DNA from 3 places in the Sporosarcina sp. P17b genome. Region 2 is predicted to be linked to each of the others. Evidence: riboswitches for the same ligand, from Rfam matches in the RefSeq annotation. Region 2 holds a riboswitch; each other region holds the start of a gene.
The links. A riboswitch is a leader RNA that binds a small molecule or an ion and turns the genes downstream of it on or off. The one in region 2 is predicted to bind S-adenosylmethionine.

Region 1 (7,553 bases), on a different contig from region 2:
AAGTGAACGTCAATGGTGGCGCGATTTCATCAGGTCATCCACTAGGCGCAACAGGAACTATTTTGACGTTGAAATTAATTAATGAATTGAAACGCCAAGGCAAAAAGTACGGTGTCGTCACGATGTGTATCGGTGGCGGAATGGGAGCAGCTGGAGTGTTCGAAGTTCTATAAAAATAATACAGACAAACAATAGGGGGAAATTATATGACTAAAGCTATGGAGGGAACTATTATGACTGAATTCGTAAAAGGTGGCGCATTTTTAACTGAGGATATGGACGCAAGTCGCGTATTTACACCAGAGGACTTCACAGATGAGCAAAAGATGATTGCCAAAACAACGGAAGAGTACGTAAAAAACGACGTAACACCGTTAATTGAAAAGCTAGAGAACCATGAATTTGAAAACTCTGTAACATTGCTGAAGAAAGCTGGAGATCTAGGTCTTCTAGCAGCAGATATTCCAGAAGAGTATGAGGGACTTGCACTAGATAAGATTTCATCTGCATTGATTGCGGAGAAATTATCAGTGGCAGGCGGCTTCTCAATCACTCACGGAGCGCACGTAGGGATCGGTACATTACCGATCGTTCTATTCGGTAACCATGAACAAAAAATGAAGTACTTGCCAAACTCCGCAAGTGGAGCGAAAATTTCCGCTTATGCATTGACAGAGCCAAGCTCAGGATCAGACGCATTAGGCGCGAAGACCACTGCTAAATTAAACGCTGCAGGTACACACTATGTACTGAACGGTGAAAAACAGTGGATCACAAACTCTGCATTTGCTGATGTATTCGTAGTCTACGCAAAAGTAGATGGCGACAAGTTCACAGCGTTTATCGTAGAAAAAGAATATCCAGGCGTTTCAGTAGGACCCGAAGAGAAGAAAATGGGTATCAAATCATCTTCTACACGTACGTTGATTCTAGAAGACGCAGAAGTACCTGTTGAAAACTTATTAGGTGAAATTGGTCGCGGACACGTGATCGCGTTTAACATTCTAAACATCGGTCGGTACAAGCTTGGAGTAGGTACAATCGGCGGATCGAAGCGTGCACTTGAATTGGCTATCAAATATGCGAATCAGCGTAAGCAGTTCGACACACCGATTTCTTCATTCAACTTAACGAAAGAAAAATTCGGTACGATGGCTTCTATGTTGTACGCAACAGAAAGCTTGATCTATCGTACAGTTGGATACTTCGAAGAGCGTAACGCGGCGATGAGCCCTGAAGAGCAAAAAGACGGCGCGAAAGTAGCGGCTTCCATTGCTGAATACGCAATTGAATGTTCTATCAATAAAGTAGTAGGTTCAGAAGTGTTGGATTACATTTCGGATGAAGCAGTTCAAATCCACGGCGGTTACGGCTTCATGGCTGAGTACGAAGTAGAGCGTATCTACCGCGACTCACGTATTAACCGTATTTTCGAAGGAACGAATGAAATCAACCGAATGATCGTTCCAGGCACATTCTTGAAGAAAGCAATGAAAGGCGAATTGCCATTGCTTCAACAAGCACAAGCATTGCAAGAAGAGTTGTTAATGCTTATGCCGGAAGAAGTGGGCGACGAAGCATTGGCTCAAGAGAAGGCGCTTGTGAAGAACGCGAAGAAAATCGGCATCTTGGTTGCAGGACTTGCAGCACAGCGTTATGGCACGAAGTTGGATCAAGAGCAAGAGATTCTTGTGAACATCGCAGATATTGCGAATGATCTATTCGGTATGGAGTCTGCATTGCTTCGTACGGAGAAGGCGATCAACAAGAACGGCGAAAAGAAAGAGAACCAGAAGCTTCTTTATACACAGATCTTCTGTCAAGAAGCGTTCGGACGCATCGAAGCGGCAGCAAAAGAGACATTGCTTGCAGCAGTAGACGGCGACAACCAGCGCATGATGATTTCGGCGTTGCGTAAGTTGACTCGTAACAATCCGTATAACTTGATTGCGAAGAAGCGTGAAGCGGCTGAGAAGCTGATCGAAGCAGAGAAGTATATCGTATAATTATAGCTTAGACAAAACGCCTCCTACGTGGGGCGTTTTTTGTTGTTTCTGGAATTGTTTAAGTTCAAGTTCCAAAGCAAGTGCTTGGGAGTAGTGAGTGAATTTGTGTAGGGGAGGGGATGGAAGCTCCAGTTGGGGGACGCTTTCCCATGGGCTCGGCTTGAGCCGCTTCCTACGCTTCGCTCCGTCCAGGGTCTCAAGGCTTTCGCTGATCCATCGGGAGTCGCCCCCAACTTCCGCTTCCATCCTACGTTGATAGTACGGTTACTCAGATCACTCATTGAAGGTAGTATTTGAATTATTGTTTTGTCTTTACTTATTTAGATTCAAGTACTGAAGTTCAAAAATCCATTACAAAACGTATTTCAATGCACTATAAAAAAGTGTCTCCTCCTTACATTGCAAGGGATTGGAGTGTAGGAGGGGCGACTCTGGGAGGATCAGCGGGACAGGTGAAACACCCTGCGAGCGAAGCGAAGGGGTGTGGTTCACCGCCCGCCCTCCAGAACGCGTCCCCTCCGAAGCGCAAATCCCCACCCCAGCACTCTGCCAGCTTCTCATTGTTATCACGCCAAACTAGTATCCACACGCCTTTATTTGCTATACTGAAAAAAAGGAGGATTACGACTATGACTATCACATACTACGGCTATCCGAAATGTACCACATGCCGCAAAGCGAAGAAATGGCTCGAGAACGAGGGGATTTCATTCGAAGAACACAACATCGCCGAACAACCACCGAGCGAAGACGACCTTCGTAGCATGATCGCAAACTCCGGGCTCGAAATGAAGAAGTTCTTCAACACAAGCGGCATGAAATATCGCGAGCTCAATTTGAAAGACAAACTACCTACCATGACAGACGACGAAAAGATCGCACTCCTCGCTTCAGACGGAATGCTCATCAAACGTCCACTCGTGTCGGACAACCAAAAAGTGACCGTTGGTTTCAATGAAACAACATTCGCAGAAACATGGAAGAAATGATCTAGAATCTTGTCTTTACGCGGGAACTATGGCAAACTAAAGATAGATAAACTATTATATTTTTGGAGGTAACGACATGAGCACACCAAAAGATTTACGTTATTCAGAAGAGCACGAATGGGTAAAAGAAGAAGACGGTAAATACCGTATCGGAATCACACATTTTGCACAGTCTGAACTAGGGGATATCGTATTCGTTGAACTCCCACAAGTTGGCGATCAATTGAAATCTGACGAGCCTTTCGGAAGCGTTGAATCAGTGAAAACTGTTTCTGAATTGTATGCTCCACTAACTGGTAAAGTTGTAGAAGTGAACGAAAACCTTGAAGACAGCCCTGAATTGGTTAACGAATCTCCATACGAAGGTGCATGGATGGTTGTAGTTGAAATCGATGACAAAGCTGAATTGGATGCGTTAATGACAGCTGAACAATACGAAGAAATGACAGCTGAATAATCATCACAAAGGAAAGCGCTGGAACGTCTCAGCGTTTTTTTTACACTCTAGGAGGAAGCGCATGGACCTGAAAGTTCTCATTGTAGAAGGCGGTTCGGATCGTAAGCGGTTAGTGCCGATCCTTGCAGAGCCTGTAGAGATTCTTTGTACGAATGGTACCATCAGTGCGTACCACATCGAAGAACTGCTTGAGCCGTACGAGCAACATGAAATCTTCATATTTTTGGATGCGGACGCGTCAGGTGAATCCATTCGAAAGCTGTTCAAACAACTGTATCCGGAAGCTAGACACCTATACACGGATCGTCTCTATCGTGAAGTGGAGACGACGCCTATCAAGCTATTGGCCAGCATTTTAGCTGCCGCCAATTTTAAAGTACATCCTAAATTTTTGGCAGGTGGAACACATGAATAATTGGTCAATCGAAGACTGGAAACATGCAAAGGCGGCGGAGCAAATAGCCGCTTTTTATTTATTTACACCTATGTGTGGTACCTGTGCAGTCGCTTCGAAAATGTTAACGGTAATAGAAGCGATGCGACCGGAATTGCCCATTGGAAAAGCGGATTTGAATTACGTCCAGGATATTGCAATCGAATATGAAGTAGAGAGCGTTCCTTGTTTGCTCATTCAACGAAAAGGCGAGCCGATAGAAAAAATTTACGCTTTTCAATCTGTACCTTATCTACTGGAGAAGCTCAGTTGACAATAGAATTCGAAGTATGGTATAAGTAGATAATCAATTGAATACGTAACTCTTATAAAGAGCGGTGGAGGGAAGTGCCCTATGAAGCCCGGCAACCGTCACATATGTGAAATGGTGCCAATTCACTCAAAGTGTAATGCTTTGATAGATGAGAGAAATGTTAACGTACATATGTATATACGTTGGACCTTTCTGCTCAACTGCAGGAAGGTCTTTTTAAATTAAAGGTGGTGCGGAAAATGATTCAACTAGCAAACGTTCATAAAAGGTTCCAATTGAACCGTTCAGAAATTGTCGCAGTAGATGATGTGACATTTGACATCGAAGAAGGAGAAATTTTCGGCGTCATCGGATACAGCGGAGCAGGTAAAAGTACATTGATCAGACTACTGAATGGTCTTGAAACTCCGACGTCCGGTAGTATTAAGATTAATGAACAGGAAATGACGACGTTAAAAGGTGCAGGCTTGCGCAATGCGCGACAGAAAATCAGCATGATCTTTCAACACTTTAATTTGTTGTGGTCGAGAACGGTAGAAGAGAATATCATGTTTCCTCTTGAAATCGCTGGCGTGAAGAAATCGGCACGCAAGCAAAAAGTCAAAGAACTAATTGATTTAGTTGGATTGACAGGACGCGAAAAGGCGTATCCATCACAACTTTCAGGCGGTCAGAAGCAACGTGTCGGTATTGCACGTGCCCTTGCAAATGATCCGGAAGTATTGCTTTGTGATGAAGCGACATCCGCACTCGATCCAGAAACAACGAATGCTATTCTGGATTTATTAACGGATATTAATGAACGTCTTGGACTGACAATTGTTTTGATTACGCATGAAATGCATGTCATTCGTAAGATCTGTAATCGGGTGGCGGTCATGGAAGCCGGAAAAGTGATGGAAATCGGTAACGTGTTGGACGTTTTCCAATCTCCACAGGCTGATATTACGAAGCGTTTCATTTCACAAGTGACAGATACTGGTGATACGGATGCAGCGATGGCTCATTTACAAGAAGAAGTACCTCAAGGGAAGCTAGTGAAGTTAGCCTTCATTGGAGAGCGTACGGAACAGCCAGTGCTTGCTGAGTTAATCCGTAAATTTCCAATTGACGTCAACATCGTACAAGGGAATATTTCGACTACGCGTGACGGCGCATATGGCACATTAGTACTTCAATTGGTAGGCGATACAGCGATCATTGATGAAGCAATCGTCTTCTTAGATGCCAATGAAGTAAAGACGGAGGTGCTGCTACATGATTGAGCAATGGTTCCCGAATGTTGACTGGGACAAAATGTGGCTTGCGACAGGCGAGACGCTCTATATGTCCGCATACTCGACATTCTTTACGTTCGTTTTTGGTATCGCACTTGGACTTATATTGTTTTTGACTAGCCCAGGACAATTATGGGCTAATAAAATGATTAACGTTATTACTGGCGCGTTCGTGAATATATTCCGATCAATTCCATTCATCATTTTAATTATTTTACTTATCCCATTTACAAAGTTATTGTTTGACAGCATGCGTGGACCGAATGCGGCATTGCCTGCGTTAATCATCGGGGCGGCTCCATTTTACGGACGCATGGTATTGATCGCGTTGCAGGAAATCGATAAAGGGGTTATCGAAGCAGCTCGCTCAATGGGTGCCAAAACATCCACTATTATTTTCAAGGTCTTGTTGCCTGAATCGATGCCAGCATTGGTTTCTGGAATTACGGTGACATCTATTGCACTTGTCGGCTATACGGCGATGGCAGGGGTCATTGGTGCTGGAGGGCTCGGTACACTTGCGTATTTAGAGGGGTTCCAGCGTAGCAGGGAAGACGTTACGATCATGGCAACGATTTTAGTATTGGTTGTCGTATTCATCATCCAAATTATTGGTGATCTCATTGTAAAACGTTTGGACAAACGGTAATAGGATTTTCAGGGTAACCTGTTGACCATAAAACATTCCATTAATGGAGAGGGAGAAATGTGGAGATGAAGAAATTTTTATTCGGTTTATTCGCAGCAGTATTAGTGCTTGCACTGGCAGCATGCGGAACGAAAGACGATAGCAAGGACGGGGCAGCACCAGATGTGGACGAGGCTGAAAAAGGCGAGAAAACAACATTGACAGTAGGGGCGTCTAACACGCCACACGCAGTCATTTTGGAAGAAGCAAAGCCATTACTAGCTGAAAAGGGCTATGATTTAGTAATTGAAAGTTACACAGATTATGTACTTCCCAATAAAGATTTGGATGAAGGTGAATTGGATGCGAACTACTTCCAACACATTCCATACTTAGAAAGTCAGATTGCTGATTTCGGTTATGATTTCGTCAATGCTGGTGCAATCCACATCGAGCCAATCGGTGTGTACTCTAAGAAATATGATTCACTTGAAGAACTTCCTGAAGGTGCTACAATCTTGATCAGTAACTCGGTTGCAGATCACGGACGTGTACTGGCTATGCTTGAGGAAAAAGGCTTGATTAAGTTGGCTGACGACATAGAAAAAGTGAAAGCAGAAGTAGGAGATATCGTAGAAAATCCGAAAGATCTAAAGTTTGATGCGAACTACGAAGCGGCATTAATGCCTCAGTTATATGCGAATGATGAAGGCGATGCATTGTTGATCAACTCGAACTTTGCAATCGACGCTGGTTTAAATCCAATGGAAGATTCTATTGCGCTAGAAGATAAAGAGTCTCCTTATGTTAACGTAATTGCTGTAAATAGCGGTGACGAAGACAGTGATGCAATCAAAGCTTTGGTCGAAGTATTGACTTCAGAACAAATCCAAAACTTCATTTTAGACGAATGGTCTGGATCAGTCGTTCCAGTACAATAAACAAAGAAATGCCGGTAGCTATTGCAGCTACCGGTTTTTTATTAGGCTAGTTAAGCTCAATCATTTGCGTGAGCGCTCTATTACGCCCGCTAAGCGCTCTATTCAAGCGTTTGAATGCTCTATAGGGCATGTTATTCGCTCTATTCGCATCCGTATTCGCTCATAGACCTCCCATAACCGCTCATAGACAACCCACGACCTCTAAATAAATTTACATTAACCCCAAACAAAATCTTCTTTATTCTTTCGACATGTGGTAAAGTTAATTTTGTTTGAGTAATACATATGTGTATTTGAGGAGGACGTATTGTGAAGTTTAAATTAGGGCTTATTTGGCGAATTTTGATTGCCATTGCCCTGGCAATTGGACTAGGCTTGTTATTGCCGACGATCCATGAAGGATTTGCGCATTGGTTCGTTCGTTTAGCAGCCACATTTAATATGTTATTCGGTGGATTCTTGAACTTTGTAGTTCCACTGATCATCATCGCGTTTATCGCACCAAGTATTGCAAAGCTCGGGGCAGGTTCAGGCAAACTACTAGGCAT
Region 2 (7,553 bases):
AGTCGAAATGAATATCTTTATAACCAACTTCATTCGCTATTGAAATGGCACTTTGAATCATTCGATTTTGGGCTTCTTTATCGGTGAAAATTACATGCCCTAGCTCTGCACTGAATGTATAGTTTTCTAAGTTGGTCAGCACCAGCATATTTAGAACGCCTGCATTTTTGGCGGTCGTTGGAATATCTGCTATAGCAGGCATTTTGAGGGAACCATCGCGTTGCACTTCATAACTGAACATAGCAAGATACGTCAAACCATCCACACGTTCACGAACTTCGGCTAACATAGCCTGACTGACTGGATTACGCGTTTCTACATATAACAAAGAATCAATCGGTGTTTTCACTTCTTGTGGTATGTAGAGACGCTGTCCAACCATTAGCCTTGCGGCAGGATTAATTGCATTAATTCTCGCCAAGCGAGCGACCGAAAGACCATATCTCTGTGCAATTGTATATAAACTATCTCCAGGTCGTACCCAATAATACGATCCTATAATTGGTATAACAAGCGCTTGTCCCACTGCCAGTCGCGTATCACTTTCCAATTCATTTGCACTTGCTATTTGTTCGTACGGAACACCATATATTTTACCGATTTCATATAAACTCTCACCTTGCGAAACCACATGAATCTGCATGCATTCCCACTACCCTTCTTGAGTTCTATCCTTATGTTATGTTCGCGCGTTACGAACTATGCATAAAGCTTTACAGCATTTTCCTATACATAAGTTTTCGAACACATCACATACTATTCTTGATGTATTAGATGAATGAAGGAGGAAATATATTTGACAAATCAATTCGAAACATCTCAACACATGCAAGGCGGAGCAGTCCCCCCATCAATGAATCACGGCGGACACGAGTTATTTGATGTCAAAGAGGTGTTAAGCGCGACTCTCGGAGCATTGAACCAAGCGATGATTTTACGTCCACATGTCCAAGATCCAGAACTTCTCGATATTCTTGATCGACAATACCGATTCACGCTGGATGAATACAATATCCTTGTGGAAAGTTTTAAGACTGGCAAAGACCCTTCACATCCTACACAAAGCTATCAAATGAAAGCAGGCAGCGATTTCATTTACGGTATGAAAGAAAAAGCACCATCTAAACCGATTCAATCTACAGGTGAAATCACTGATGAAATCATCTCTGGTTTTTTGCTAGGCGCTACAAAAGAAGGCGCTACAGGCAAAACAGCTGCTTCATTAGAAGTATGCAATCCAGTGGTCCGCCGTGTACTTGCAGATTCTGTGCCCAATTGTATAGAAATGGCATACGAATTATCCATTTATCAAAATAAACACCAATATTACCAAGTACCACAATTAAATGATCAGGATATGAATATGTTGCTTAATTCTTTTGCGCCTACACAAGGTCAACCTGCATTACCAAAAAACGTTCAATAAGTCATGGATACAAGCAGATGGTGTTCTTGCCCATCTGCTTTTTTGCTTTTATGCTCGTTATATTTGTATACTATATAGAAGAATACAAATGAAGGAGTGTCTACATGAAAGTTGCGATCTTTGATTTTGACGGTACATTGTACACGAAAGAAACCTTTAAACTACTTATGGAGCAATTAAAGAAGCATCCTAAATACAAGCAGTATTACGGAAAATTCTATCGCTCAATATTACCGTTATATATTCGCTATAAACTCAAAATCCTACCTGAATCCGTAATGAAAGAACGTTCCATGCGCCTTTATCTCCAAGCTTTGGATTCATTGTCGATGACAGAACTACACGAGTATTTTAATGGCATGCATAACGTAATGTTGCCTGACTTCAATGAACAAGTCGTTAAACGGCTCGTCGAACATAAAAAAGATGGATACCACGTCTTGCTCGTCTCTGGTGCTTATACGCCTTTTTTGAAAGCTGTTACAAGTCATCTGACATTCGATCAGATTATTGGCACAGACATCCCTTCAAATGGAGATCAACTAGCGATGGATCGGCCTTTTCTACATATTCAAGGCACACGAAAAAATGAACAAATCGAACATGTTCTACAAGGGGTAACTGTGAATTGGGATAATAGCTTTGCTTATGGTGACAGCATTTCAGATCTTCCAGTCTTAGAACAAGTCGGACATCCTGTAGCAGTTCGTCCAGATGAAAAACTTACGGCCATAGCCAAACAAAGAAACTGGGAAATACTATAAAATAAAACAAACGCGAAGAGCCCTGATTATTTCAGGACTTTTCACGTTAAGTTGATTTTAATGTATTAATATATAAACTGCCATCTGTCTGAATTTCCGCATAAAGCACATGCTCAGGCTTGGAAATCCCCTGTTTTTTTAATTGTTCGGTTAGCCAAGTATCGGTCAATTGAAGTTCTCGCATATTTTTCTCTTCTACTTTCCCGTTAGTAATAATCTCAGTCGGAATATACTTTGGCGGTGGTGATGGGGCCTTGACATCTTTTTTTGTCGCATACTTCTCACCGGTATTCAGCATGACGCTCAAGTTACCATTCGTTTCAAATATCGCGTAATTGACATCCTTTACCGAAAATACCGACTGCTCGCGTAGCATCATATTTAGATCATTGAAACTTAACCGTAATTTACGCATGGAACCTTCTAGAATTTTTCCATTCTGTATGACAATCATCGGTTTATCATCGAGTAATACGCGAAGCTTGATGGATTTGAATGATAAAAAGTTAGCAAGAATTGTTAATACCGCCCATAAAACCATTCCATATAAACCATTTAAGAATGGTGTTTCAGACTCTCCTGCTAAATTGGCTGCAATCGAACCGATCGTTATGCCTGTCACATAATGAAAGAACGTCAATTGAGACACTTGTTTCTTCCCCATGAAACGCGCTAAAATCAACAGCACAATAAATGAAATCACCGTTCGTAAAGTCATTTCCCAAAAAGCCAAATCCCAAAATTCATCTATGTTCACTGCATACACCTCCAGTAGTCGGAGTATGTGCAAACTATAGGAATTTATACAACAATTGTTTTAACTCCAGTTGTAAGGAGTTTTTTGGTAGACATAGTAATTGAGCCAATTGGAGAATAATAAATGGGTATGAGAGCGCCAAGTATTTAAAGGCTCATTTGTCGGATCATCATTCGGATAATAGTTTTCTGGAACATCAATATCCGCTCCTTTTTCTATATCACGCGTGTATTCATCCCCTAATGTATGTGCATCGTACTCTAAATGTCCCGTGACCATAATATGCTTTGCATCATTCGAGATTACAATGAATGCACCTGCCTCTTCAGAAGCAGAAAGTAATGTCAATTCGGGATGACTCTGTATTTCTTCTAATGGCACCCCTGTATGACGTGAGTGTGGTGCTACAAATACATCATTGAATCCTCGTGCCAAGTTCACTGTCGGATCGGTAATATCATGTGAAAATACTCCAAAACATTTCTTCGTCAACTCGAACTTGTCAATTCCATAATGATGATAAAGTGCCGCTTGTGCACCCCAACAAATATGAAGTACAGACGTTACATTCGTTTTTGTCCACTCCATGATTTCCTCTAACTCTTTCCAATACACTACATCTTCAAATTGTAGAAGTTCGATTGGGGCACCTGTAATGATCATACCGTCAAAACGACGGTTTTTGACATGTTCAAACGTAGTATAGAAGGTTTCTAGATGATTCTGACTGACGTTTTTTGAAACGTAGGTAGCCGTATTAAGAAATGTAACATTTACTTGTAATGGTGTATTACCAAGCAATCGAAGCAATTGTAATTCTGTCTTCTCTTTTTCAGGCATCAAGTTTAAAATCAATATGTTAATCGGACGGATATCCTGTGCGGTCGCACGTTCTTCATCCATAACAAAGATTTTCTCTTCTTTCAGTAATTCCCCTGCTGGTAGATGTTTTGGTATGTTAATCGGCATGCTATTTCCCCCTTGAAGATCTATTATTACTATTTCTATACAAAAAGCCCTCATTTCTCTTGGATAAGAAAATGAGGGTTGACCGTTCACCGTTCTTATCTCTCAAGACAACAATCTTGTTGGAGGTAGCACCTTCCTGTTTGCACAGAGGTTGCTGAAGCTTCATCAGGCCAATTCCCTCAGCTTCTCTTGATAAGAAATATTTAATTACTGACTATTATAGCATTAATAATTTAATTGTATAGCAGAATTATCAAATTGTTCTGCGCATTCAAGTTTTGTAAATTGTAGATAGCATATTTTTGTGTATAATAGAAATTACCAACTACATTTCTTCGAGGAGGAGCTTATGAAGTCTTTAGGTATTGTTCGTAAAGTAGATCATCTCGGTAGGATTGTGATTCCAAAAGAACTTCGAAATTCTTTGTCGATTGATAAGGGTGATCCTATCGAAATTTTCGCAGAGGATGATAGGATTATTTTGAGAAAATATCAAGTCAACAGAGCATGTTTCATCACGGGTGAAGTGATGGAAGAAAATAAACAATTGTCAAACGGTCTATTCATTAGTCCACAGGGCGCAAAAATCCTTATGGAGCAATTGAAAGATTTCACAAAATAAAGCACATAACAACTAATGGAGCATGTGGCTCAATAGAAAAGGACTGAAAACAACTTTTATAGTTGTCTTCAGTCCTTTGTTTAGTTATATCCATAATCTCAACTGTGAAAACAGTAAATTATGCCAGGCTATTAATAAACTCTTCGATCTCTTCTTTAGTTTTACGGTTTTTACTAACGAACCGGCCTGTTTCTGTACCTTCGCTGAACGCTATGAAGCTCGGAATACCGAATATATCTAACTGACTGCATAGATCAATGAAATCGTCACGATCAACAGAAACAAATTCATATTCCTCAAATTCCGTTTCCAATGTCGGTAAGAATGGTTCAATCACTCTACAATCCGGACACCAATCTGCAGTGAATAAGAAAATGACTCGTTCTTGTTGTTTAAGTTGCTCAAACTGCTCTAGAGATTCTAAATTTTTCAATTCCAAACACTCCTTTTTACGAATAGTATAAGATCACTATAGCACGCTTACTAGTACATCTTCTCTTCAGACGACTTATGCCATTTCCATTTACTAAATCGAAATTATGATATATCTTTATGATTAACGCCCAAAACACGAACGTTCACAAATAATTCATTATTTACGTTCGCATTTGGTAGTTTTCTGTTTTTTGCAGGAAAGCAATTGACAATAGTTTTTGACGTGTTATGATAAATCTAAATTAATAGTTGATTAACAATTTCGACGAAGAGATACCTTCCTTTAACGAATTTTCCAGAGAGCTGATGCAGTGGTGAAAATCAGCATATTCCAAGGTTGGAGGCACTTCCGAATTGATTGGCTGAAATTCTTTAGTAGGCTGATCCGTCACATGTACGTTACACATGCTGAATGAAGGCTGCTTTTGCAGCAAAACAAGGGTGGTACCGCGTTAGTTTATCGAGCTTTTCGCCCCTTACTTATACGTAAGGGATGGAAGGCTTTTTTATTTTAGCTAAAAGGAGGTAACCCGCAACATACATATACGGTCAATCACACATAGTTTTCACACTAAAAAATCCACTACAAACAATTGAAGGAGAGAATGAATACCATGGCTTTTAAAATACTTATTAGTGACCCACTTAGCGAGGATGGAATTTTCCCACTGCGACAAGCAGAAGGTTTTGAAGTTGTAATGGAGACAAATTTAACACCTGATCAGTTGAAAGAGCGAATCAAAGGCTTTGACGCACTATTGGTTCGTAGTCAGACAACAGTTACTAAAGAATTGTTGGAATCAGCAGATCAACTAAAAATCATCGGTCGCGCAGGTGTAGGTGTCGATAATATCGATTTGGACGCAGCAACTGAAAAAGGTATTATTGTTGTCAACGCTCCAGACGGTAACACGAACTCCGCTGCAGAGCACACAATTGCAATGATGATGTCTATGGCACGTAAAATCCCTCAAGCTTTCAACTCATTAAAAAACAATAAATGGGATAGAAAATCATTCCTAGGTGTGGAATTGAAAAATAAAACTTTAGGGATCATCGGACTTGGCCGTATCGGTGCTGAAGTAGCAAGACGTGCAAGAGGACAGCGTATGAATGTAGTAGCATATGATCCGTTCCTAACTGAAGATATTGCGAAGAAATTAGGTATTGAAATCGGAACAGTAGATGAAGTACTCGAAGTTGCAGACTTCATTACAGTTCATACCCCACTACTTAAAGAGACGCGCAGAATGATCAACAAGGATGCTTTTGCGAAAATGAAAGACGGCGTACAAATCATCAACTGTGCACGCGGTGGAATCATTGACGAAGATGCTCTATATGACGCTATTGTCGCTGGCAAAGTAGCGGGCGCTGCATTGGACGTATTCGAGGAAGAGCCGTTCGTAGGTCACAAATTATTAACTTTAGATGAAGTGATCGCAACTCCTCACTTGGGAGCAAGTACATTCGAAGCACAGGAATCAGTCGCAGTTGACGTAAGCCGCGATGTAGTGAATTTCCTAACAATAGGATCTGTTCGTAACCCAGTGAACTTGCCATCTGTTTCCCGTGATGTGTTGGCGAAAATCGAACCATTCTTCGATCTTACGGAGAAATTGGGTATGTTCTTATCACAAATCCAAAACTCGGTTATCCATGAAATCAACATTCAGTATGCTGGAGAATTGGCAAACTACGATGTACGGGCATTAACTCGTAATACGGTTAAAGGTATTTTGAAGCGTAATCTTGGCGAAACAGTCAATGACGTAAACGCGAAGCTATTAGCTGATCGTTACGGCATTAAAGTAAATGAACAAAAAACAACTACAGGTAAAGGTTTCTCGAACCTAATTACAGTAGAAATCGTTACAGAAAAAGGTGTCCGCAAAGTAGCAGGTACACTTCTGAACGGTCTAGGAGCACGTATTGTAAAAGTCGATGATTATGTAGTGGATGCGATTCCTAGCGGTCACTTATTATTCATCCGCCACATGGATCAGCCAGGAGCAATTGGTCGTGTAGGTACACTTCTAGCAAATGAAAACATCAACATAGCAGCGATGCAGGTTGGACGTTCTACTGAAGGTGGATATGCAATTATGATGTTAGCTGTTGACCACCACGTTGAAGCCGATTCGATCAAGCGTATTAAAGAAGTTCAAAATATCAATGATGCTAAAGCAATTGATCTATAAGAGTAAAGAAATCCAGCTGATCATTTTATCAGCTGGATTTCTTTATGTATGATTAACAAAAAAGTCGAATCCCATAGCGGTCAGAATACCAAACACTAAACACCAAAGTGCAATACTGACTGCAGACCAAATCGCCGTATTCAATTTCTTCGCGCCGAATACCAGACCAATAAAGGCTGCGATATGTGTCCCAATTAATATAGGCCCTGCAAGTGCTAAAACAGGTAATCCATATGTATTCATAATTTTTTTTGCGCGTTGTTGGCGTTTCGATTCACCTTTGCCCTTCTTTTGCTTTCTGCGGTCCATCCATTCTTTAATAGGTTGGAATCCAATGATCAAAAGAAGAATAGTTGCCATATTACCAGCAAATGAAAGT
Region 3 (7,553 bases), on a different contig from region 2:
CCCTATTCTGTTCATTCAGTATAGATACCCGTTTAATCAAAAAAGTATTCATTTACTGAGCTAACATCGTTTTCCTCAAGAAATAAATCTACTCGCAAAAGAAATATTACTTATTGACAGATAATTCTTGATGACTTCATAACCCCTGACCAACCACTTTTGTGTTACAGTTGTTACATAAAAGTAGTTGGTTTACATACCGCTAATTAGATGATCTTGAAAATGTTTTATAGTGAATTCTTGTAATGTAGAGATAGAAGAGAATCATTTCTAAAAAGGAGGACGGCATGAACCTAGGCCTTATTGTTTCATTGATTATCGTTGTCATTGTTTTAGTTGTCGGATTACTTTTGACCATGTCCATTGCTAATTCTAGTACTAGTTCCAGCACTAATTCCAGTACTAAAACGTACAGTAGTAAAAAAAGCTTTTCCAATTTAATGTGGATTTATGTTTTATCATTACCAGTAATTATTATATTGACCGTTATAGCTATATTTATATTTTACTAACTATTTGAGAGTGAAATTACGTTCGATCCCCTAACTTCTCGGCGTGTAAAGGCACTATCTTTATCTATAATGTATTAATGTTCTTGGATACTTACGTTCTAACCCATTTACAATACAAAACATTTATATTTCAGCAGACGCAAAAACGCCAACTCCATAATAATGGAGTTGGCGTTTTTAAAATATATAGTGGGAAAACGGCTTACATCATGCCGCCCATAGAGTCCGGGCTATTACACTTGTATATCTTCTAGTACAAATCGTTATACATCAACGTTCCGGAATGTTTCGTTCAATTTAATTATATCAACTTATACTGGTTTTTATAATTTTCAGCATCAATTACGGCATCAAATATGACCTTGTGGCATCAGAAACAGATAGCTAAAAGTTTTTAGATTCCGCCGTCTGTTTTCTTGTAAAGTATTGCTAATTTGGATCGGTAGATGAAGTGCTATTTAGTGCTAAAATATCATTCTTGCACAAATTTCTCAATATCCCTAAGCCACAGTTTTTACTTCGCCCTGTAAATTGATATAGCTGTGAAATTTAATCGAACCTTACTATATCTGTATTCAATGGCTTTCTTTTCGTAATCATTTAAACTATCCTATATGTCTATACCGGTTCAGGAAGATTCGGGGTCGTATTGAAGGAAGTGCCACACCCGGAAATGGACAAACTTCCGGGCGCTGGATAAGTGAAGATAAATTCCTGGTTGTGCATGAAACGAAAACAAAGTACCTGGGTAACATTGAATTCGGAGTTCAATGTTGCACAGGTACTCTTTATTAAATATTGCAATTTGGGCCATTTTTTTGCCCCAATAATGAGGATAAACGTTGGTGTAATTATTACAGAATCCATTTGAAAGTAAATGCCGTTCTGTTTAAGGCAGATGTCATGCAAAATTATGTGTGGGTATGGGGGGGAATTCTACCAGATGCTTGTCAAGGTGCTGTCCCCCCCCAAAGCCTGCTTTGCGAATCCGGAATTCCTCTTTAAACTTTTGAATTTCCGGATGTAACGGATGCAATCGTTGGAATTAGTGCATTTAATCCAATTAGTTTTTTGGGTTTTGATATTTGTTTATAGATCATCTTTTATCACCTTTACGTTAGCTTACCAAAAGGTTTAACAAATTTCTGTGGTTTTTGACATAGCTGAATTTTGGATGTGCTAAATAGCAGCATAATTGAGATTTTGGGGTTATTTGTGCTTTAAAATCGGTTTTTGAAGTTACTATTTTGGGGGGAGTGGACGCGAAGGTTGGGCGGTCGAAAGGGAGATTCCCACACTACCACAGTTTCATCGCCCTATTTCCAACAAAAAAAGGCAGAGCGTCGTGAAAACGCTCGACCCCCTACCCAATCCTTATTATTTTCCCCAGTGCTCCGCGATGAATTCAGTGCGGCCAGAACGGGCACGGTTGTCTGTGTAATGTTCTTTTTCTTTTATGTAATAATCTTGATGGTATTCTTCAGCCCGGTAGAAAGTTTCTGCGGGGCGGATTGCTGTGACGATCGGTTTTGAGAAAACGCCGCTTGCCGCTAGGTTGGCTTTCGATTTCTCGGCAACTTCCTGTTGCGCTTCTGTGTAATGGAAAATCGCGGTTGTGTACGATGAGCCGCGGTCGTGGAATTGACCTTCTGCGTCTGTTGGGTCGATTTGTTGCCAGAATACTTCGAGCAACTTTTCATATGAAAACAAAGTAGGGTCAAATGTGATTTCAACAACTTCCACATGGCCCGATTCACCATTTTTCACATCTTCATACGTTGGATTATCGAGATGCCCGCCCATATAACCTGACTCGATATCTTGGACGCCTGGCCATTCTTTAAACGGTTTCACCATGCACCAGAAACATCCTCCTGCAAATGCAGCTTTTTCAAACTTTTTTTCAGTCATTGTCTATATCTCCTTTCAATTATAGCGAGTGTACAAAACGCCTCTTTTAGTAAACCGGTACCCATCCTTCTTGTGTTACGAAGATGCGGGCAGCTACTACTTTGCGATCGGCTGCGAGTGTGAAATAGTGGCGGATGTTTTCCGGAACGGAAATTAAATCACCTGGGTTAAGATGCACTTCAAAGAATCGTTCGTCTTTTCCTTGAATGATGAATACGCCGTGTCCACTGACTATGTAACGCACTTCATCGTCTGTATGGTGGTGTTCTTGTTCGAAGTTTTTCAGAAGTTCATCCAAATTAGGTGTCGCATCTGATAGTGAGATAATGTCTGCCGTTTTATAACCGCGGCGCTCTGAAATATCGTCGATTTCTGTTTTAAAAGCCTTAAGAATCTCTTCTTTTTCTTCATCAGTTAAATTGAATTTTTCACGAAGGTTTTCGGGTAGCTTTTCGATATCCCAATACTCATAAACGACTTCTTGTTGCTCTAGAAATGCCGCAACCTCTGTTTGTGTTTCAATAACTTCGTTTGTTCCTTGAATTGTAATTGTCGCCATTTTACTCATCTCTCCTCTGATATATTTTTGGTTTTTACTTACACTTGCACATTCAAGCGGGCTTCAATGATCCGAATACAGTCATAAAAATTAGTGAACGGTGAATAAGGAATGTTCAATTCCTCGCATTTTTCAATTAAGAAATCCCTTGCAATGACGATATCGGCAAGCTTTGCCGCTTCTAGGTCTGTAATCGAGTCACCGATGACAATGCTCGTTTGCTGCTGGGCAGTGTTCTCGCGAATAATCGTCGGCTTACAGCAACCGCAGCCTTGACTTGTACAAATTGCATCACATTCATGCGGGAAGAGGATGTTGATGTGTTCTCCTGAAAAATCACTTTCGTTGCAATAGACTTGATTGAATGGCCCGAATGGTTCAAGCAATGGGTGAATGAAAAAGTCGATGCCGCCACTTACGATATAGAGCGGTATGTTTTTTTCGCGGGTAAACTGAACAAATTCACCAAAACCTTCCCTGATTTCCGCGTCCTCCAAAACGAACGACACGATTTGTTCTTTTTGGGAAGTGGGCAATAAAGCAAAGAGTTCTTTGACTCCTGTTTGAATCGACACCTTTTGTGCCATAATATCGTCCTTTATCTCTTCCCATCCAGCGGGAGCGAACTTGTCCATGATATTGATAATATTATCTTTCATCGTAATTGTACCATCGAAATCACAAAAAATTACTGGTTTAAACTCTGCACTCATCTATATGTCCTCCTACCATCTATCAATAAAACCTCTTCTATTATAAGAAGAGGTCATTGATACATCTTCTTATCTACAACAACACAAAGCAAGAAGTCACGCCGTGTCCCTCCACCTAGATAAGAAATCTCGTATTTATTTCAATTAATTGTGATTATTTCATCTATCGATAACTTTGTCAATCAACGCCCATCGACAGCGGTTTTAGGAAGTAATCGGAACGGCTTTTTCCCGCGCCTTTCCTTCTTCCTCTTCCGGTACACGAATGAATTTAACAATAATCGCACTCACTACATAGAGGGCACTGAAAATCCACACGACCCCTTCCGCTCCAACAAGCCCAATGAACGCCAAAGCGATTGCTGGTGCTACGAATGTGGACAGACCAGCGGCAAAGTTCAACACGGACATTGCAGCGCCTTTATCCTCACCTGCAACGGATGGTACCAGGGCACCGATTGGAACGTAGCCCGCTACCAAGCCGCCCCATATGAATCCAACAATGCTCGTCATGAGAATACTACCATTTGTAATTACCGGTATATAGAACAGAAGCGGCGTGAAAATCGCGCAGCCGATTCCACCGAACCAAATGATTGTGTTTTTCCAACCGAATTTATCCCCAATAAAGCCGAACACTAAATTGAAGATGATGTTTCCTAAGAAGAACGTTCCCCATAATTGCAACCATGCAGTTGTTTCAATGCCATGTTGCGCCATATGCATCGGTAAGAATACCGGGAATCCATAGACACTTAAACTATTGATAATTCGGACAACTCCACCTGCAGCAACCCGTTTGTTCGTTTTCAAAATGGTGATGCCTTTCAATAATTCGGTGACTGCTTCTTTTTTGTTCGCGAGTTTTTTCTTTTGGAACTTGTCTTTATTGATAACTAAAGCAAAGATCGCACCGAGACATACCCAGAAAATAGATGTCCACATTGTATTGATGTAACCAAGATGCTGGATTACGAAACTTGAATACCATGCGCCCAGCACCATCATTCCCGCACAAAACGCAAACCAAAACCAACCGACGGCAGAGCTCAATTTATTTTGCGGTGTCTTATAAATGACCCATGTCAGGAAGGAGTAGGCAAACAACGGATAACCGAAACCTTTAATGAAATACGTGAGAAGCATAACCGGGTAATTCATCGTCGAAAAACCGTACGTGATAAACCCTGCGGTACCGATTATGTAAACGGCTAAACCGATTGCCATTGTACGTTTTGGACCAAATACCTCTACACAGACGCCTGAAAACCAAGAAGACAGCGCGATCGAGATTCCGTATACTGTGAAAATGGCAGCTGACTGTTGAATGGTCAACCCGCTTTCAATCAAGAAAGGACTCAGCCAACCGGCTTCAATTCCGTCTCCCATCATGAACAGCATGACACCGAAAAAGCCCCATCCTAAGTTTTTCGTGATTCCGATTCTTTCTAACATAACACTCTCTCCATCTCTATCTCTAATTTTTCTGTAGCTTCAACTTAGGTTATATAAAATAAAAAAACCCTTTCCGAAAGGACGGAAAGAGTCGATGATAGTACATCATAATCACATTAAAAAATAAATGCTAAACCCTTTCTATCTCTCAAGCTACGCTTGCTGGATTTGGCACAATTATGTTGCCGAAGTTTCATAGGGCCAGTCCCTCAACTTCTCTCGATAGAAAATAATAATATGTAATTGAGTGAAAAATGTCGAATATCTAACTTATCAATTAACTGTATAGAATTTTCAATCTGAAGTCAACCACTTATTTTAACTTTCCAAAAAAATAGTTTAATATATGTTATACTATCTAGCATAAATCGTTTGTTTGAAAGGATATTTGATATGCATTCTTATATTGATGTAGAAAATGGTGTAGTCCCCTCGGTCTGTTCCCTTGATTGTCCAGACCAATGTGGATTGCTTGTTCACAAAGATGATGGGAGAATCGTTAAAATTGAAGGCGATCCGGACCATCCTGTAACAAAAGGAAGTATTTGTAACAAAGTTCGACATATGACTGAACGCATTTATGATCCAAAAAGGATTACAACCCCTTTGAAACGCGTTGGGGAAAAAGGTGATGGGAAATTTGTTCCAATCAGTTGGCAAGAAGCCATTACAACCATCACAGATCAGTGGAAAAAATTGATTTCAGAAGAGGGTCCGGAATCGATTCTTCCTTACAGTTTCTATGCCAATATGGGGAAACTTAGTTCCAAAGGGATGGATCGCCGTTTCTTCAACCGCCTTGGTTCGAGTCAACTGGACCGGACGATTTGTTCAGTCGCTGGCGAGGTCGGCTACAATTACACGATGGGCGGGCGTTTCGGAACAGATCCCGAGGAGATGACGGAAACAAAATTATTTGTTTTCTGGGGCATCAATGCTGTCAGCACCAATATGCACCAAATCATGATTGCGCAAAAAGCGAAAAAAAACTGTGCTAAAATCGTCGTTATTGACGTCCATAAAAATCAGACCGGACGCATGGCTGATTGGTTCATCCCCATTCTTCCCGGAACTGACGGAGCGCTTGCACTCGGAATCATGCATATTCTTTATAAAGAAAAACTGGTCAATCAATCGTTTTTGGAACAATATACAATCGGCTATGAAGAGCTCAGGGAACATGTAAAGCACTACGATCCCCAAACGGTTTCCGCCATTACGGGCGTGCCGAAGGAAGATATCTATGAATTGGCCCGGATGTATGGAACCGTCTCCCCTTCCATGATTCGCATTGGCAATGGGTTGCAGCATCATGATAACGGGGGAATGATGGTCCGGACAATTTCCTGCTTGCCTGCTTTGACAGGGCAATGGGAATTGAAAGGCGGAGGGGCCCTCAAATCGAATTCCGACTATTTGACGCATAATACAGCCGCACTGGAACGTCCTGAACTTCAGGTAGTGCCAACGCGCAGATTCAATATGAATTTATTGGGACAAGTATTACTGGAGGAACAACAGCCGATTCGCTCTTTGTACGTCTATAATAGCAACCCCGCCGTTGTGGCACCGGATGCCAATAAAGTACGGGATGGCTTAGCACGCGAAGATTTATTCACAGTTGTCCATGATTTGTTTTTGACAGACACTGCCTTGTATGCGGACATTGTTCTGCCAGCGACATCCGCTTTTGAAAACACAGACATCTATACGTCCTTCTGGCATCACTACATCCATTTGCAGGAACCCGTCATCGATACTTATGGGGACAGTAAATCCAACCCGGACGTTTTCAGATTGCTGGCACGGGCAATGGGCTTTGATGAGCAACCATTTCTAGATGATGACGCGGAAATGGTTAACCAAGCGTTAAGCCAACTGTCCAATCCTTATTTATCCGAGGTGTCGTATGCTGCCTTAAAGGAAAAACGTTATATGAAAGCGAGCGGTACCGGCAATCTATTGAACAATTTAAAGACACCGAGCGGAAAAATCGAGTTGTATTCGGAACAGATGAAATCGGCAGGATTCCCGGCCCTTCCTACGTATATCCCGATTATCCAGGATTCCGATCATCCTTTACTTTATGTACCTGCAATTAACCATAACTTCATGAACACGATTTTTTCGAACAATGAAAAACATATCAAGCTTGAGAAAGCACCTAAGTTGTTCATGAATCGGCTAGATGCGGAAAGTCGGGGAATTGAAGACGGAGCGGCTGTCCGTATATGGAATGAGCGCGGGGAATGTGAGTTTACTGTTTCCGTCGGCGAGCAAGTTCTTCCTGGCGTTGTTGTCAGTCAAGGGATTTGGGGAGATAAGTCGGGTCAAAAACGCCTTGTGAATGCTTTGACGCCAGATCGGATTGCCGATATGGGCGGCGGTGCAACGTTCTTCTCC

Region 1: another riboswitch for S-adenosylmethionine. It lies ahead of CSV76_RS12020 (methionine ABC transporter ATP-binding protein); the one in region 2 lies ahead of metA (homoserine O-acetyltransferase MetA).
Region 3: another riboswitch for S-adenosylmethionine. It lies ahead of CSV76_RS14545 (MFS transporter); the one in region 2 lies ahead of metA (homoserine O-acetyltransferase MetA).

Annotation. Positions count from the first base shown of each region.
Region 1 is NZ_PDYP01000010.1:38,210-45,762, forward strand. Features, by position in the region: gene CSV76_RS11980 (acetyl-CoA C-acetyltransferase) at 1-173, shown strand, start outside; gene CSV76_RS11985 (acyl-CoA dehydrogenase family protein) at 207-2,006, shown strand; gene CSV76_RS12000 (arsenate reductase family protein) at 2,636-2,995, shown strand; gene gcvH (glycine cleavage system protein GcvH) at 3,072-3,452, shown strand; gene CSV76_RS12010 (toprim domain-containing protein) at 3,514-3,867, shown strand; gene CSV76_RS12015 (thioredoxin family protein) at 3,860-4,159, shown strand; SAM riboswitch class I at 4,209-4,314, shown strand; gene CSV76_RS12020 (methionine ABC transporter ATP-binding protein) at 4,399-5,424, shown strand; gene CSV76_RS12025 (methionine ABC transporter permease) at 5,417-6,085, shown strand; gene CSV76_RS12030 (MetQ/NlpA family ABC transporter substrate-binding protein) at 6,151-7,005, shown strand; gene CSV76_RS12035 (dicarboxylate/amino acid:cation symporter) at 7,315-7,553, shown strand, end outside.
Region 2 is NZ_PDYP01000002.1:307,991-315,543, forward strand. Features, by position in the region: gene CSV76_RS03460 (LysM peptidoglycan-binding domain-containing protein) at 1-643, opposite strand, end outside; gene CSV76_RS03465 (spore coat protein) at 791-1,426, shown strand; gene CSV76_RS03470 (HAD family hydrolase) at 1,531-2,190, shown strand; gene CSV76_RS03475 (YetF domain-containing protein) at 2,237-2,941, opposite strand; gene metA (homoserine O-acetyltransferase MetA) at 3,008-3,916, opposite strand; SAM riboswitch class I at 4,009-4,115, opposite strand; gene CSV76_RS03485 (AbrB/MazE/SpoVT family DNA-binding domain-containing protein) at 4,266-4,538, shown strand; gene CSV76_RS03490 (thioredoxin family protein) at 4,657-4,971, opposite strand; gene serA (phosphoglycerate dehydrogenase) at 5,588-7,174, shown strand; gene CSV76_RS03500 (small multi-drug export protein) at 7,217-7,553, opposite strand, start outside.
Region 3 is NZ_PDYP01000017.1:18,170-25,722, reverse strand. Features, by position in the region: gene CSV76_RS18005 (nuclease-related domain-containing protein) at 1,131-1,427, opposite strand; gene msrA (peptide-methionine (S)-S-oxide reductase MsrA) at 1,890-2,423, opposite strand; gene CSV76_RS14555 (1,2-dihydroxy-3-keto-5-methylthiopentene dioxygenase) at 2,470-2,982, opposite strand; gene CSV76_RS14550 (2-hydroxy-3-keto-5-methylthiopentenyl-1-phosphate phosphatase) at 3,021-3,695, opposite strand; gene CSV76_RS14545 (MFS transporter) at 3,900-5,150, opposite strand; SAM riboswitch class I at 5,289-5,379, opposite strand; gene CSV76_RS14540 (molybdopterin-containing oxidoreductase family protein) at 5,544-7,553, shown strand, end outside.